3 regions of the Paenibacillus sp. NRS-1760 genome follow, and region 2 is predicted to be linked to each of the others. Evidence: a T-box and tRNA genes for the amino acid it is inferred to sense, from the RefSeq annotation. Region 2 holds a T-box; the other regions hold tRNA genes.
What was found. The T-box of region 2 lies ahead of ACIFSR_RS19315 (alanine--tRNA ligase). A T-box ahead of a tRNA ligase gene usually reads a tRNA of that ligase, here a tRNA-Ala.
Positions count from the first base shown of each region.

Region 1: it has a tRNA-Ala gene. The T-box ahead of ACIFSR_RS19315 (alanine--tRNA ligase) is inferred to sense a tRNA for this amino acid. The anticodon was not compared.
Region 3: it has a tRNA-Ala gene. The T-box ahead of ACIFSR_RS19315 (alanine--tRNA ligase) is inferred to sense a tRNA for this amino acid. The anticodon was not compared.

Region 1 is NZ_JBITPK010000020.1:162,561-168,772, reverse strand. Features, by position in the region: gene ACIFSR_RS27665 (DUF4265 domain-containing protein) at 1-258, opposite strand, end outside; gene ACIFSR_RS27660 (ABC transporter ATP-binding protein) at 364-1,122, opposite strand; gene ACIFSR_RS27655 (FtsX-like permease family protein) at 1,127-3,448, opposite strand; gene ACIFSR_RS27650 (TetR/AcrR family transcriptional regulator) at 3,504-4,133, opposite strand; tRNA gene ACIFSR_RS27645 (tRNA-Ala) at 4,537-4,613, opposite strand; gene nrdR (transcriptional regulator NrdR) at 4,730-5,212, opposite strand; gene ACIFSR_RS27635 (alpha/beta-type small acid-soluble spore protein) at 5,356-5,574, shown strand; gene ACIFSR_RS27630 (lytic transglycosylase domain-containing protein) at 5,682-6,212, opposite strand, start outside.
Region 2 is NZ_JBITPK010000013.1:813,033-819,244, reverse strand. Features, by position in the region: gene ACIFSR_RS19320 (discoidin domain-containing protein) at 1-3,506, shown strand, start outside; T-box leader at 4,002-4,245, shown strand; gene ACIFSR_RS19315 (alanine--tRNA ligase) at 4,355-6,212, shown strand, end outside.
Region 3 is NZ_JBITPK010000021.1:599,595-605,806, reverse strand. Features, by position in the region: gene ACIFSR_RS30650 (glycoside hydrolase family 4) at 94-1,482, shown strand; tRNA gene ACIFSR_RS30645 (tRNA-Ala) at 1,639-1,712, shown strand; gene ACIFSR_RS30640 (endo-1,4-beta-xylanase) at 2,357-6,212, shown strand, end outside.

The sequences.
Region 1 (6,212 bases), on a different contig from region 2:
AGCTGCTTTTATCTTTTCTTTGATAGGCTGTTCGTTGTAAATTTGAATGCAGAAATTTCCACCATGTTTTATTAATTCAAAATCTCCGCTCGGATGGAGTTTTATTGTATCTCCTTTCGCAAGGCCTAGAGCTAGCCCTGGTGATGCACATAATTTGAATTTTTGATCGCTTAGGTATTCTGCAGGAAGCTCTTCTAAAACAGTTCCTTGTGAATTTGTGTCAGCAATAACCTTAATCAATGTTAATTTATCTTCCATACGATGCTCCTCATCTACCTCTTAGGATAAATTCCGCTAACATAACGGACCTCCTTGAGTCGTTTGTATATTTGATTCCGGTTAGATCATTTATTTTTAATCAAATCATATTCCTATTTCCCACATTTTCACCAATACTTTATCGACCCTGCCATCCATATCTGTCCCGTCAAACTTTGGAAAGTTTAGTTCGCTTACGATTTTTCCGTCTCGCATAAACATAATGCGCTCTGTCCTCGCCGCAACCTTTGCATCGTGAGTTACAAGCATAACCGCAGTGCCGTCTGCGTTAATTTCAGAAAATATATCCATAATCTGCTCCGCAGATTTTGAGTTGAGCGCACCCGTCGGCTCATCTCCGAAAATGATTTTCGGGCTGTTCATAAGTGAGCGGCATATTCCCGCACGTTGAAGCTGACCGCCCGAAACCTGTGTAACATCTCGCTTTTCAAGCTCCGCAATGCCCACCCTTTTCATAAGCACTCTTGCCTTCTCTGATATTTTTTCGGCGTTTTTTCTGTTGTCGCGCATTGATGGAAGAATGATGTTGTCAAGGATATTTAGATTTTTTAGCATAGTCGGCTGTTGAAAAACAAATCCCATTTTTGTTCTACGTATATCTGAAAGCTCATTCTCAGAGGCCGCCGATAATTCCCTGCTGTCAAAAACGACCTTTCCACTGTCAACTTTGTCCATTCCGCTCAATGCAAACAATAACGTCGATTTTCCCGAGCCAGAAGGTCCCATAACCGAAACGAACTCGCCCTCGTTTATTTCAACGGACACTTCATCAAGAACATTACGCTGTTCATCGCCCTCGCCGAAAGACTTTACTATATGATCACCGATAATAATCTTAGTCATATGTCTACTCCTTTATATTTTCGGATATTTTTATTTGTCCCGCGCCCGATGTGCCGATCATTGTTGCGATAAGTACCGCGCAAATCATCATTAGCGGACTAAACAGATACGCCGAAAGAGGATTTACTGCAAAATTAAACGTGGACGCTCCTAACGACGAAATAATTAAACCCGCAAGCATCTCTCCGAGAGTGTTTGCCAGAAGCGTGCCGAGAACAATTCCGACAATCAGAACGAATACCGTACGCGAAACATACTGCGCCTTAATATCCGAGTTTGTAAAACCGAATGCTTTCAGTACGGCAATCGAATATCGGTCCTTTGCCACAAGCATTTTCATAAATAACAATGTAACTAGTACCGTTATAACTAACGCAACGGCGACGGCGGCGTAGGAGGCCATTTCGACGGAGCTTATTGTAGAGCCAAGGGTCTGTGTAACAAATTCATCAATGTCTGAAGTCTTTGCAAAATCAAACTTGTCCGCATATTCCGCAACCTTCACGTCAACAAGGGATTTATCCGAAAGTTCAGCGCTGACAATGCTCCACATAATGCCCGCTGAATTGTCGGCAAATACAGCCTTGGCGGTTTTGCCACCGTTGGTAATGTCGGAATAGATTCCGCTAACCGTGAGATCTTTCTCCAGTCCCTCAATCACCAGCGTAATGACATCGCCAACCTTTTTGCTCATCTCATCGGCATATATAGTCGAAAATGCAATTTCATCATTTGCTGCGGGTGCTTTGCCCTTGGAATATACGATAGGAAATATCGAATGGTCGCCAAGCTCAATTTTAATATTTTCCTCTGATTCGTTTTCCGTTTTTGCCTTGAATGTTTTTGTTGTAAGAACGCCAACCTTTGATATGGCTTGATCGCTTTTCATCGTCTCAACGATTTCAGTGACTTTTCCAGAGATATTATCGATATTGTTGGTCTGTATGCGCAGATCGTAGTTTCCAATCCCCATATAACTGATGAAGCTTTTTGAGGAAATCGTGTTGTACAGGTTCTGCGGAACAATCATGATAAATGCCGAAATCACCAGCACAGCTAGCATTGTGGCGTATAGTCTTTTCCTTGAGAGAACATCTTTGATACCGAGAAAAATATTCGTCGTGTTAAACAGTCTGCTTCCGCTCAGGGTAAAACGCTTAGCACCCCTGTTTTTGTCCTGGGAAGTGCCAAAGCGTATGGCTTCCGCGGCTGAAATTTTCCGAAAGCGTTTCAGCACTCCGTTAACATAGGCCATAATGGCAAGGAATACTAACAATATACCGATAATTCCTAAAACCACGGCAAAAGAAGAATTTTTACTTTCCCCCATATAAAGCCGTATATTTTCAAGAAGCATGCCTTTGAAAACAAATGAAAGAACAAAACCGAGAATAGAGCCTGCCGCCGCAATTGCCATGTATTTCGCTAGATAAATCTTCTTGATGTCCGAGACACGCAGCCCTATAGCTTTCATAACACCAATCTCGCGATAATCGTCTTCGATTTTTGCAAGGAGCGTAAAGCGTATGCACATGAATGCGACGACCACGACAAGCAGGCTTACCAGAAGGATAACCCCAATCATCATCCCGTCGGAAATGGCATTCATCATTTTAAAAAGCGAATATGTAACCGTTGGCCCGTTCATTTCAAGTCCTGCGGAGGCATATGCCGTTTCAAATGCGCCTAACGCCGACATATCCTTTAATCTGAATTCAATCAGATACTCTATGTTTCCAAGGCTTTTTATTTCCGCATAGTCATTGCTGCTTACAAGAAATCGCTTTGATGCGGAAAGCGAAGAATTCATTGTCGAATCGCGGAGAAATCCCTTAACGGTAAATTCTTTTCCACTTATTACGGCCTTGTCACTAATCTTTGCAGTGTTATCCTTCAAATAGCTTACCGGAACATAAATCTCACCGTCAGATACGTTGATGACGTTCCCGTCCAGATCTAGAAGATAATCGAATTTTCCGCTCTGTACGCTTAAACCGTTGTCCTGAACGCTGTTCGCAAGCGAATTATCGCCCAATATAATCTCCGCTCCGTCAATGTTCAGAAATTCCGCCACTTGAAATTCATCGACGCTGCTGTTTTGTTCCGCAAAAGCCGTAAGCCTCGCAGTATCAATCTCACCCGAATGCATCTGCATAAAATGTGGAGTTTTAGCTTGTGTCATTAGCGTATCCAGCGCGCCAGAGAGATTGACAACGAGTATCGCCGCGAGTGAAACAAGCATAGCTGAGGCAGCGACAAATACCATTGTTGTCACCGTTATCGCTTTGCTCTTAAAAATGTCATTGCGGATTATTCTGCTAAACATAAGTCACCTCTGTATTATTTCCCTAGGGATTTTCCAGATTTATTCGTCGCTTCCTCTATCCACCGTCAAACATCTGCATTACATCTATAAGGCCTCCGCTTTTGACACCAAGCAGCCTTTCTACATTAAAAACAAAGGCTTGTATGCGTGAAGCACGCTCCTCGTTCGTCATTTGAACCATATCATCATCAAAAACGGTATTCGCATAAATCACGACCATTTCCATGCATTCATACGGGTATGGCGTGTGGAACAGTCCCTGCTGGATGCCCTCGTGGATGATTCCCGTCAGTATCGGCGTAACGCCATTGATAATGACCTTTTCTATTTTCTGATGCATAAGCGCGTTCTGCGACTTGTGAATATGCTCCATAATTTCCTTGCTGCTTCCGCCGCTTAAGTTCAGTGCCATAACAACGCGAATAATGCGCTCGACTACAGGTATGCTATTGTCTGTTGCAATTTCCTGCGCCGTGCCTAAAAGACGGACACTATACCGCTCAATCAGCGCGTCCATAATATCCACCTTCGACTTAAAGTGATGATATAATGTTCCTCGCGCAATGCCGACCTTTTCGAGAATATCGTTTGTACTTGTGCCGTCAAAGCCCTTCTGGCCGAAAAGCTCATCAGCTGCGTCAATGATTTCGTTCCTGCGTTCCTGAGCTTCTTTTACAACTCTCATCTTTACATCTCCTCAACAAACCGACCGACTGCCTGTCTATAAATCTTTCTTTTAAAGAATAACATATTATTCTATGATGTTGTCAAGCAGATTCAGTAAATAAGGCACGGACTGAACCCCTGACAAAAGCGATCCCGTGTCTCGTCTCTACACAACGCAAAAAAGACACCTAACACAGTGTCTTCTCTGATGGTATTGGTGGAGGCGAGGGGATTTGAACTCTCATCGCCTCCACTATGCTGAATTCTTCACATGTGTCGAGGCAATAACAGTACTGAATCTGTCACTTTTCATTCTTTCATTTTCGTACCATCAATCATTCCACATGTCTGGTGTGTTGCAACAAAATCAAATCAATACAAAAAAAAAAAAACGGCATCTCTGCCGTTTAAGTTTAAAGTGTTGGTGGAGAATAGGGGGCTCGAACCCCTGACCTCTTCGCTGCCAGCGAAGCGCTCTCCCAGACTGAGCTAATTCCCCGTGATCATTCTTATGCAGTTCTTTATGGTAGTGTAACCAACCATAAGTGGACTCCCAGCTGAGCTAAGGCCCCAAATGACGACAAGATTGATCTTAGCATAGGGTCGTCAAAACTGTCAATCTTTATCTATCATACCATTGAGCGGGTGTTTGGACAGCAAATTATTGAGCTCCTTCATGAACATATCGATGTCCTTGAATTGGCGATAAACAGATGCGAACCTGACATAAGCTACCTCATCTACAGGATAAAGCTCGTTCATAACGATTCCACCAATATCGCTGCTATCAACCTCGGCATGTGCCGTTGTGCGCAGCTCCTTCTCAACCTCGGATACGATTACCTCTAGGCGCTCCACAGGAACCGGACGCTTCTCGCAGGCGCGGATAAGACCCCGCAATATTTTGTCACGGCTGAACTCTTCACGGCTGCCATCTTTTTTGATGACGATCAGAGGCGTCTCTTCAATCATTTCGAATGTCGTGAAGCGGCGGCTGCACTTTTCGCATTCACGGCGGCGACGAATGGATTTGTTTTCGTTGGCGGGCCTTGAATCTAATACTTTCGTTCCGGCATAGTCGCAGTATGGGCATTTCATGATGCGTATTGCCTCCTTTCTTAGTCGCTTGAGCCTCAAAAATGGACTCTTCGAAAAAAAATTTTAATTTCCATGTAATTCCTGTAATGAAGTTCAGATTTTTGCACATAATACTTTTACCAACCGCAAGGAGGTGAACATACATGAGCGCATCCCGCAGCAGTAACCAATTGGTAGTGCCACAAGCGACAGCTGCCCTTGACCAAATGAAATATGAAGTTGCTCAAGAGCTAGGCATCGCAATTCCGCAAGACGGATACTACGGCAACATGGCTACAAAAGACGCAGGCTCCATCGGGGGATACATTACCCGTCGCCTAGTGCAAATTGCCGAGCAATCCCTTGCTGGTCAATACAAATAATGATTCATTAAAAGTTGTATGAATAACCGAAGCTTTGGCAGGGCTCGTCCATGAAGAGACGAGCCTCCAAGGCTTCATTTATTTTCGTTATCGTTAAGGATCATCCATTAAAGACTCGGATATAAGTCCTTATACTTATTATAATAGTAAATGACTCGCTGCACATAGTGTCTAGTTTCTCCAAACGGAATTTCTTTAACCGATTCGATCGTTCCATCCCAAGTCCCCGAGTCAAGCCACTTGCGAACATTTCCTGGACCTGCGTTGTATGCAGCAATTGCAGCTATCTTATTTTGATCAAATTGTTGACTAAGAGATCTTAAATACCACGCGCCAACCTCAATGCTAACGTCCGCACGATTCATAAGCATGTCATCCGTTACGGCTTGAAATCCTGCCTTTTGAACGACCCATGCAGCCGTATCAGGCATAATTTGCATTAAGCCCAGTGCACCTTTCTTCGATTCCTTGCCTGTCTGAAAATTGCTTTCACTGCGAATAATAGCAGCCACTAAATGCGACTCAACGCCATAGTTAGAAGCACTTGCACGAATGTCTTCTTTGTAATGAACCGGATACATCCACTCCGCAAGCCAATCTGATTTGAGAAATAAAATCGTCAATAAACCAAGCAGTAG
Region 2 (6,212 bases):
AAGAATGGATTGGGAGAACAGATCAATATACATTATCGTCTGCAGCGAAGATTGTCTATAATGACCCGTCGTTAGCCAAATCAGCAGCTATCGTCCAAGAAGATATGAAAGCGATTACGGGACGGGAATTGACTGTTACCCAAGGGACACCATCCATCGGAGATCTGTACTTGTCCTTAAATCCGACGGATAAGGTCTTAGGTCAAGAAGGTTACATACTCGATATCGGTGATTATGTAGCCATTATGGCGCCGACGGTAAAGGGTGTCTTCAGCGGAACGCGTTCCGTGCTGCAAATTCTGAAGCAGGATGAAGGTCATGACCAGATTCCGAAGGGGCAGTCCCGCGACTATCCGAAATACGAGACACGCGGATTTATGATCGACGTGGCTCGCAAATTCTATACGATTGATTTCTTGCGGGATTACGTGAAGATGATGGCTTGGTATAAGATGACGGATTTGCAAATCCATTTGAATGATGATATAGGTAATCGCGGTACGTTTCGGTTAGAAAGCGAGAGGTATCCGAATTTATCAAGTATAGATGGCTTTTATACGAAAGAAGAGTTCCGCGATTTGCAGCGGTTAGGTCAAGATTATGTTATTAATATTATACCTGAAATCGATACGCCGGGGCATTCGCGTGTTTTTACGACATTAGATCCTTCTCTGGGGACTGATTCGCATCTCGACGTCTCAAAACCCGAAACCGTCGAATTTGTCAAGAATTTGTGGAGTGAATATCTTGATGGCTGGAAAGGCGGAGTCCCTACATTTCTCGGTCCTGATGTTCAAATTGGAACCGATGAATACAAAGGAAACACGGAAGATTTCAGAAAATATATGGATACCATGATCAAATTCATCAATAGTAAAGGGAAACATCCTTTGTTGTGGGGCGGATTGCAAGAGTACGCCGGTAAGACACCGATCAGCAATGAAGCGACCATGGCGATCTGGCATTTACCGTATGGAGGACCGCAGCAAGCAATCGATCTTGGTTATAACATCATTAACATCAATAATAGCTATTTATATCTCGTACCCCGACTTTATGCCGATTATTTAAATACGTCACTCTTATATCAGGAATGGGAGCCTGTAAAATGGTACGGTGCGACGCTGCCTTTCGGCCATCCGCAATTAAAAGGCGGCATGTTCGCACTTTGGAACGATATTTCGTATGAAGCGGGGCTATCGATGGATGATACCCATGTCCGCTTGCTCCCTGCCATGCAGGTCCTTTCCGAGAAAATGTGGCACGGCGCGAGAAGCGATGTAGACTACGACACCTTTGTGAAGACGGCCGCGAAGATGGGCGATGCGCCGAATACCCACCTTTCCTATGATGTGAAAGTCAAAAATACGGAAGGAAGCGTCCTTGATTATTCGTTCGAAAACAATTTCATCGACGCATCCGGTAACGGATACAATGCAAGAAGCAATAACGTCGATTTTGTCAAAGGAAAATATGGGCAAGGCGCCCACTTCAACGGCGGTACTAGTTATTTGAATACACCGCTCAACAGCTTAAACTTTGGTTGGACCGTCTCTATGTGGATTAACCCGGATGCGGACAATCCGGACGATACCGTATTAATGGAATCGCCTGCGGGAACGGTAAAATTAAAGCAACACGGCACCAAGGGTAAATTAGGATTCTCTAAAGAAGGATATGATAGCGCATTCAATTACAAAGTGCCGGCTGGCCAATGGACTCATCTTCTCATCACGGGGGACAGCAATGGCGTCTCGCTCTATGTGAACGGGAATGAATACGTCGAGAAGCTGGCGCAGCCAGTGCAGCGCATTCAGACGCTTGTCTTGCCTGTCGCGAAAATCGGCGGCACAACCAACGCGTTTAAAGGAACAATCGATAACCTACAAGTCTATAATCGCTTCATTCCGCTGCTCGATGTGAACAACTATGCGCTGCATCAGGGAACCGATGCCTCGGGATTAGAGGCGGCATGGGTACCTTCAAGCCAAGCCGTCGATGGAAATATGATCACGCGCTGGGCGAGTACGTACAAAGACGATTCGTGGTTCACCGTTGACTTGGACAAAACGCAAAATATTAGCAAGGTCGTCATCGGATGGGAGACGGCCGCGAAACGGTTCAAGATTCTCTATTCCACTGATAACGTAACATGGAAAAACGTGATGGCAGACGATCGAATTCTTACGGCCAGCGATAAACGAGAGACGAGTACGGTGGAATTCGCTCCGAAGAAGGCCAGATACGTGAAATTCCAAGGAATTGAGCGAATGCCGGTCTATGGCGAATACTACGGATATTCCATCTATGAGTTCGAAGTGTACGGCGATGATCTAATGGAACCCTACAAAGAATTAATTGATGCTGCCGAGAAATTGATTAATTTGAACAAAGGGAACGAGGAGCTTCGCAAACAATTGATGTTCCTGTTGGATCGATACCCGTATCATTTCGAGACAGTAGTGGATACGCTGCGCGATCTGAACGCGAGGTTGAAGGATTCTATCGATAAACCGGAACCGAAACCTCCAATCGACACTGATAATCCTAGACCTGGCGTGAAGGAAGGCGAAGCGACGATCAAAGCCGGCGAAGCGGGAACGGTCAGCTTAGGCAAGCAGATCACCGTCTCTGTTCCGGTAGGCGCAGCGAAAGAAACGATGATGCTGCATCTGAAGAAAATCGACAAATCCGCTGACTTGCTGACGCTGCAGCCGAATGCAATAAGCCCGGTGTTCGAATTGTCAAAGGATGTGAAGGGCGGCTTCGATAAGCAAATTCAGATCAGCTTGACGTTTGATGTGAGTAAGCTTGGCAAAGATCAACAAGCATCTGTGTTCCAATACGATAAAGCAACAGCGCGTTGGGTGGAACTCAAAGGCACGGTAACGGGCAGTACGATTCAAGCGGATACGCGTAATGTCGGTATATTCGCCGTCTTTGCCGTCAATCGTAAGTCGACCGAGCCGAAGCCGGCCTTCAAAGACATCGCAGGCCACTCGGCTGCCAATGATATTCAAGCAGCCGTGCAGCGAGGAATGACGAACGGATATCCGGACGGAACATTCAGACCGGATCAGTCCGTGACACGCGCGGAGTTCACGGTATGGCTCGCGAAGGCGATGCAGCTAAGCGGCGAAAGCCGTACGAAGGCGTTCGTAGATCAAGCCTCGATCCCGATATGGGCGAGTGAGGCCGTGGCGCAAGCTGTAGAGCTCGGACTCATTCAAGGCTATGCAGATCAACGGTTCATGCCGAATCAGCCGATCAGTCGCGCAGAGATGGTGACGATGGTCGCGAGAGCATTGAAGCTGTCTAACGACGCAAGCGCAAGAACGAGCTTCGCGGATGACAAGCAAATCCCGGCATGGGCGATCGGAGCCATTGATGCAGCTGTGCAGCAAGGCTGGATTAAAGGGCGTGGCAGCAATCAATTTGCGCCGAATGCATCGACAACACGCGCCGAAACGATCACTGTCTTATTGAAAGCATTTCCAAAAGCATGAATAAAGAAGACGCTCATCATCACCAAGAGATGTTGAGCGTCTTTCTCATTCATTAAAGCGGGCGAAGCGCGACTTCTGGCGTCTCCTTCAAATGCTCGATCATATCAAGCCAAGTGTATTATTTCCCAAAAATTATACTTCATATTAAACTCTATATGTCGGACGACAAGAACATATATACAACTGAAGTCTCCTAAACAGCGGCTTTTTTATTTTTTGTATAGAAGTTCTTGTCGTGAGCTCAAGTCAAGAACTTCTATACAAAGCCGTATTGGGACAAGAACATCTATACAGCCCCGTAATCCCCAGTAATACACGCTTTATTAAACGTGAAATTGAGGTTGGGGAGAATTATAATTTGGCTAAAGTCAGAGGATGCGAAGCAACCGAATTGCCAAAGCTGATGGTAGAATCGACAGACTCATACCTTATGAAAAATAGTGGAATTAATTGACAGAGCAAGTTGAGTGTGATAGCATTGCTTTAACTTAAAACGAAAAGGCTATGATGAGAAATAGTAGCTATTAGGGATCTCACAGAGAGAAGATGGTTGGTGCGAATCTTCATTGATCTAATAGTGAAGCAGTCTCGGAGCTGTGAACCGAACAGAGGAATCTTAGTAGGCTTCAACGGAGTTCCACCGTTATTCAGGAAACAATATCGGAGATATCCCGTATTGATAGAGTGCAGAGAAATCTGAAATTAGGTGGTAACACGGACATAATAGTTCGCCCTAAGTTGACAAGAAATATGTCAGCTTAGGGCTTTTTTGTTTTATTTCTTCTCGTTCGAATATTTGCAAAATAATTTTCTGAGAATAATTAATAATTGAAATGGAGGTATTGATCATGGTGAAAATGACACCAGATGAGTTAAGAAAATCATATATTGATTTTATGAAAGGAATAGGGGCTAGCCAAGTGCCCTCTTCTAGCTTGTTACCAGAAAATGATCCCTCAACTTTGTTTACAGGAAGTGGAATGCAACCTATGGTTCCTTATTTATTGGGGGAAAAGCATCCGATAGGTAATGAGATTGCTAATATTCAGAAGTGTTTAAGGACAGTGGATATTGATGAAGTAGGAGATACGTCGCATCTGACATTTTTTGAAATGATAGGTCGATGGGAGTTTAAAGCAAATGAAAATAACTATAAGAAAAAGCAAATCGATGCCATTTGGAATTGGCATATTATCGAATTAGGAATTGATCCTGGCAGGCTGTATATCAGTGCTTTTATAGGAAGTGATGATTTGAATATACAGAAAGATACGGAAGCCATTCAAATCTGGTCAGAAAAATTTAAATCAGTTGGTATAGAACCTATCATTGAAGATGATCCCTATCAATATGGGGCATCTAGAGGTGGAAAAATATTCTTATACGATGAAAAAGAAAATTGGTGGAGTCGAGCCGGAAGTCCATTGGATATGCCTGTTGGTGAACCGGGTGGGTCTGATAGTGAAATGTTCTATGATCTTGAACCAGGAGGTGATTCACTGGATCATCCTGCTTCTGTAAGCGAGAGGTTTTTAGAAATTGGGAACAACGTATTTATGTGTTACAAAAAAGAAGACACAGGATTTGTAAAAATGCAAAATCCCAATATTGATTATGGAGGCGGATTAGAAAGGGTTGCAACAGCCCTTAATGGTGACAAGGATATTTATAATACGGCTTTCTTCCTTAATCCCAAGAAAAAATTGATGGAGTTAAGTGGTAAACAATATACTGACGATTTAAAGTCGTTTAGAATCATACTTGATCATGTGAGAGCGGCTACTTTTCTAATTAATGATGGTGCGGAGCCAGCTAATAGTGATGCAGGGTATATAACAAGAAGGTTATTAAGAAGGGCGATTCGTGCAGGTAAAAAAATAGGTATACAAGGAAGTTTTGTGGGTGAGTTGTCTGAAGTTTATATAGATGAAGCAACAGCTTATGAAGATTTGATCGGTAATAAAAAGAAAGTTATCGAAATAGTAAATAAGGAAGAAAATCTTTTCTATAGAACTTTACAGCAAGGAGAATTTGAAATACAAAAACATCTTAAGAATAAGGGTAAAGTTACAGGTGCAGATGCCTTTTATTTTTACGAAACATATGGGTTTCCCTTGGAGTTGACGGAAGAGTTTCTAACTGAAAGTGGATATAGCATGGAGGACAAGGCGTCTTATATAGAGGCGGCAAAGAAACATGCTGAAAAGAGCAGAACTGCTTCTGCGGGTAAATTTAAAGGTGGATTAGCTGAACATTCAACAGAAACAACAGCGCTGCACACGGTATCTCATTTATTACTTGCTGGTTTAAGGGAAGTTTTAGGTGATCATGTTCATCAACAAGGAAGTAATATTACTTCAGAACGATTACGGTTTGACTTCAACCATGATGAAAAACTTACGCCAGAGCAAATAGCTGAGGTGGAAAAGTATGTGAATGATGCGATTTCATCAAAAGCAGTTACCTATATTTCAGAGCTGCCTAAAATTGAAGCGAAAGAAAGTAATGTTGAAGGGAATTTTTGGGATAAATATCCGGATATCGTTAAGGTGTATACAATCAAAGATAATGAAGGGAAAGTTTGGAGTAGAGAAGTATGTGGAGGACCTCATGTAGAAGATACAACAAACTTAGGAAAGTTCAGTATTAAAAAAGAACAATCTTCTGCTGCTGGAGTTAGAAGGATTAAAGGAGTAATTAATAAAA
Region 3 (6,212 bases), on a different contig from region 2:
CGTACTATTTGACATGAAGGTGAAACTATCTCATATTCTACTTTTAAACCATTCTCCTATAATTAGGTTATAACCAGTTAGGAGGACTTGATCATGATGGATTCGAATGTTTCACAACCGAAGGTAGTTATCATTGGGGCTGGGAGTCTTTTCTTTGGGCGGCAGTCAATCTGGCAAATGGTTCACTCTAAACATTTGAATAACGGAACACTTTCTTTAGTAGATACTGACGAAGAAAAACTATCCAAGATGGTAAGGCTCGCCGAAATGGTTGCAAAGGAAAACAATGTATCTCTTAAAGTGGAAGGCTCGACGAATAGGAGACAGGTATTGAAGGGAGCGGATTTCGTCGTTCTCAGCTTTGCTGAGGATACCGTCAAATACCGTGGCATCGATTGCCAGGTATCTTTAAAATATGGAATTCGGATGTGCTCTGGGGATACCATCGGTCCAGGCGGAATCTTCAGGGCAATGAGAGAGCTGCCAGTTATTATGGAATGCGCTAAAGACATTGAGGAACTTTGTCCCGATGCGTGGGTAATCAATTACATCAATCCATCTACCGTCCATGGGATCGCGTTAAGCCGATATGCGCCGAATCTTAAATCCTTTGCGCTTTGCGACTCCCATCACATGCCGCACAAGAAAGCTTACTACGCGATTCGAGCGGGTATCATTCAGGAACAAAGCGAATTCAATGAGGAGATCGACCAGAGATTTGATTTCCGCGTTGCCGGTGTCAATCATTTCACCTGGCTGCTTAAGGCGGAGTATGACGGAAAGAATGTTATGGCTCCGATTGCCGAGGCATTAAGGAGGTCGGCAGGAACGGAAAACAACGGTGGAGATAGTGGAGCAAAGGCGCTTTATAACGATGCAATCACGTATGAACTTTATAACATTTTCGGGTATATTCCAACATGTACGGCCCATACCAAAGAATATGTCCGGTATTGGCAGGGGCTTGGCAAGAGGAAAGACGTCATCCCGCCTTTATCGATTTGGGAAACGGAAGACCGGTATAAACGACATGAGGAAATGTGGCGGCAAGTGGATGACTTCATCTCAGGGAAATATCCTATCGCTGATTATATGAAATCTTTCGGACCCGATCACGCTACGGATATTATCGAAAACATGGTGGGGAATTTGAACAAGCGGTTCTTTATTAATACGCTCAATAACGGTGCTGTGACCAACATGAATAACGACTCGTTCCTTGAGTTGTTAAGCGAAGTAAGCATGGATGGAATCAAACCGCTTCATATGGGTGAAATGCCGAGGGGAATCCGGGGCATGCAGGAGCTGGTGCTGGATACGCACGAACTGACTGCGGAGGCTGTTGTTGAACGGAGCTACACGAAATTGAGAAGAGCGATGATGACCGATCCGCTTGTGAATTCCATACATGATGCGGATTTAATTATTAAAGAGTTGTTGGAAAAGGAAAGGGAGATCATCCCCGAATATTGGTACGAGTAAACTAGTACGGCAAACATAATACCTAAACAATATTTTTAAAACAATAGACTTGAAATAGCTCATGCTGAAATTGCATGAGCTATTTTTGTTAGGTTTAACTCAGTTGGGAGAACACCATTACCAGTTTAACACCCATAAAAGTTAACAACTAAATATGGGGCTATAGTTTAGGGGGGAAATAGGTCGCTGGCAGCGATCAGTCGGCGGTTCGATTCCGTCTAGCTCCACCATACCTTATCATCAGAACGGCAGAGATGCCGTTTTTTTTATTTTATTTTGTGCTTGGATATTTCAAATCCCTAACTGAGAACATTTGAACAGTTTAGGTATGTATGCTGAAATTCAGTAATTATTTTACATAATTACTAAAATGAAATCAAATGCTTGGTTCTTTGTAACGTCACACATGCTGAGTGGACGTGGTACTAGAGGTGTAGCTAACATGCTGACCAGTAACTCAGCCGCAGTTTATCGCTAATACTGAGGCTCTTAGGGAGCTTGGGGTTGGCGAAGGTGAAGAGGATCCATTAGAAGCATACACGGAAATTCAAAGCGCGATCGACAATGACCTAAAAATACATGGGCATACGCTCGTCTGGGAAAGCCAATCGATTCCGTGTCTGAACAACGCTAAGATCTCTGCTGAATTATGTTCATTTATGAGATATATCCTTTTATTTGAATTTAGCTGGTGGTTCATAAGTTCGGATCTAATATCTTCTTTAATTTTTATAGTAGAATCTCTACTTCGTTAGGTGCCGCCCTATTAAAACGCTCATTATAATTGAAGATACGGGAAGGAGAAGTCATTCAACATCAAGATTGAAAGCGCTTTAGGCAACATCAAAATCCATTATAGGGGGAAGGACATCAAATGAGTAGACGCTTCAAACAGCTATTGCTGTCACTGTTAGCCGCTGCACTGTTAGTGCCGCAATTTTGGTATGCTCCAAATGCAAATGCAGCGAGCGCAACGATACCTGTCATCCTGTACCATGTAATCACCGATAATCCATCCGGAGATTATCAATACAGCACAGCCAACTTCAAAAAACAAATGAAGTATCTGAACGATAACGGCTATACCACCGTATCCGCGGAACAGTACGTCGACATTATCGTGAACGGGGCAACCGCTCCTTCGAAACCGATCCTGCTGACGTTCGACGACGCAACACCGGATTTTATTACAAACGCGCTTCCAGTATTGACGCAGTACAATATGAAAGCGGTATCTTTCGTCATCCAGGACAATATCGGTTCTTGGGGAATGACGCTGAGCCAATTGAACACGCTGAAAAACAACCCGAACATCAGTCTTCAAAACCATACAAAGACGCATGATCAAGCCGTATGGACGACTAGCATCACCAAAGCGACCGCGGCAGCGGAAATCCAATCCGCTAATACGTTCTTGAAAGGAATTACTGGCAAAGATCCGATCCTTCTTGCCTATCCTTACGGCAACTATAACGCGGACGTAAAAGCAGCCGCAACGGAGAACGGAATTAATGTCGGTTTCAAAGCCTGGAGCGGCGATGACGACGCCTTGGCGATGGGACGTATTCTCATTAAGAAAGACGATACTTTAAATACCTTCGCAGCCGCGATCGGCGGACCTACGCCTCCCACACCGGAAGCGATCGGGAACATCGTCGTTTCGAACGACTTCGAGAACGGCACGCAAGGATGGTTTAAGCGCGGTACCGAGACGGTAACGGCTTCGACCAATGCCGCTCAGAGCGGAACTGGCAGTCTCTTAGTGCAAGGAAGAACAGACAACTGGAACGGCCCGGGTTTTAACCTCGCCGCCACCGGCAAACTGAACAAGGAATCAGTTTACGAGTTTTCCGCATGGGTTAAACTCAAAGAGGGAACGACCGGCTCCGAGACAATCCAATTCGGCGCTCAACAGACTGGGGCAGCCAACGAGTACCTGAATCCAGGCTCCGCGGCAACGGTAACAGCCGATGCTTGGGTACAAGTCAAAGGCGAGTATACATATGACATGAACGCCAATGCCCTGCAAGTCTACTTACAGAGCAGCAGCAGTAAAACCGCTAGCTTCTACGTCGACGATTTCCAAGTGAAAGTCGTCAAACCGGCCGTTCTTGTCGAGAATTTCGAAAACGGCATAAATGGGTGGACCGGCAACGGCGCTACGGCGACCGTAACGAATGCCGTCTCCCACTCCGGATCGAACGCGCTTCTCGTGACGGGACGCGCCCAAAATTACCACGGGCCTAGCCTAGCGTTGACGAATACGCTTGAAAAAGGTGCAGAATACGAAATTTCCGCCTACGCTAAGCTGGATACCGGAGCGGCTTCTACGCAGCTAAAGGCATCGATTGAGCAATCTGGATTAACCGGCAACGACCAGTTTAAGGAAGTAATTGGGTTGACGACGGTCACCGACGGCGCTTGGGTGAAACTGAGCGGTACTTATACGTATAACACCGCCGCTACGGGAATTAAACTCTACTTCGAATCCGAAGACGCCGGTAAAAATACAAGCTTCGTGATCGACGACATCGTCATTACCCAGACAAGCGCAGCTCCTCCTCCAGGATTCTTCGTCCTGTCCCAAAGCTTTGAGGATGGTCAGCTCGGCGGTTGGACGGATCTGGGATGGAACGGCACCGGTACTGCGGTAGTATCGTCTGACTACGCATCCGAGGGAACGAAATCCCTTCTGTATAAGGACCGTTCGGACAGAAAGAGCGCCGTATCGCTTAATTTGACCAGCAAGTTGGTATCCGGTCATAAATACGATATCTCATTCAAACTCCGGTCCGCTCAAGGAACCGATAACTACCACTTAGGCGCGAAAGTCAAATCCGGCGGTACGGATAGCTTTCCATGGATTATCCAAAACCAGGTCGTTACGGACACCGTCTGGAAGTCATTCGAGGTGAAAGGCTACGAAGTACCAGCCAACACGACCGAATTCCTAGTGTGGATCGAAGCGAACATCTACGGCTCAGACGAAACCGCCACGGCGAAAGCCGACTTCTATATGGACGAATTCGTAATCAAAGACGTTACGCCTGGCGCCGAGCCTGCTAGAACACCTGCAGTGCCATTCAATACCGTAACGTTCGAGGATCAATCGAATGGCGGCTTTATCGGCCGCGCGGGAACGGAAACGTTGACCGTTACGAATGAAGCCAACCATACCGACAACGGTTCTTATGCGATGAAAGTAGCAGACCGTGCGGACTCTTGGCACGGTCCGACGATCCGCGTCGAGAAGAACGTAGACAAAGGCAGCGAGTACAAAGTAACGGCATGGGTCAAGCTGATCTCGCCGACCAGCTCGCAGCTTCAGTTGTCCACGCAAGTCGGCAACGGCAGCACCGCCAGCTACAATACCATACAAGCAAAAACAGTTAGTGCTGCCGACGGATGGGTGAAGCTTGAAGGCACCTATCGTTACTCAAGCGTAGGCGACGAATTTTTGACCATTTACGTCGAGAGCTCCAGCAACAAGACTGCTTCTTTCTACATCGACGATATCAGCTTTGTGAACACGGGCTCGATCCCTATCTCCGTACAAAAAGACTTGACGCCAATCAAGACAAAGTACCAAGACGATTTCTTGATCGGCAACGCAGTATCCGCGGCGGATTTCGATGGCACTCGCCTGGAGCTTCTCAAATTGCATCATAATGTCGTAACGGCGGAAAACGCCATGAAACCGGATGCGACGCAAGCGGTGAAAGGTACTTTCACTTATGCGGATTCGCTTATCGATAAAGCGATCGCCGCAGGGATGAAAGTACACGGCCATGTGCTCGTATGGCATCAGCAGACGCCTGCATGGATGACTACTTCGAACGGTTCGCCTTTGAGTCGCGACGAGGCACTCGTCAATATGAGAACGCACATCCAAACGGTTATGACGCACTACGCTGAAAAATATGGAAACAATTTGATTTCTTGGGACGTCGTCAACGAAGCGATGAACGACAATCCTTCTAATCCGACGGATTGGGTTGCTGCCCTGCGCACCTCTCCTTGGAAAACGGCAATTGGTAACGATTACGTAGAACAAGCGTTCTTGGCAGCAAGAGAAGTGCTTGACGCAAACCCGTCTTGGGATATCAAGCTCTATTACAACGATTACAACGATGATAACCAGAACAAAGCTACGGCCATTTACAATATGGTCAAAGAGCTCAACGACAAGTACGCACTTACGCATCCGGGCAAAAAGCTGATCGACGGCGTCGGCATGCAGGCGCATTACAACGTCAACACGAAGCCGGACAACGTTAAAGCGTCGTTGGAGCGGTTTATCTCCTTGGGCGTTGAAATCAGCATTACCGAGCTGGACATAACGGCCGGCAACGGCGGCACGATCACCGAAAAGGAAGCAATCGCGCAAGGCTACTTGTACGCGCAGCTATTCCAAATTTACAAAGAGCACGCCGCGAATATCGCCAGAGTCACCTTCTGGGGTCTGAACGACGCGACGAGCTGGAGAAAAGAACAACCGCCGTTGCTCTTCGATAACAACCTGCAAGCGAAGCAAGCCTATTACGGCGTTATCGATCCGAGCAAGTTCATAGCGGAGCACCCGCCGGCTTCGGCAACCGCTAGTCAAACTTCCGCTAAATTCGGTACGCCGGTCATAGACGGAACCATTGACGCGATCTGGAGCGATGCGCCTGAAGTCTCGATCAACAAGTTCCAGATGGCATGGCAAGGTGCACGCGGTGTAGCCAGAG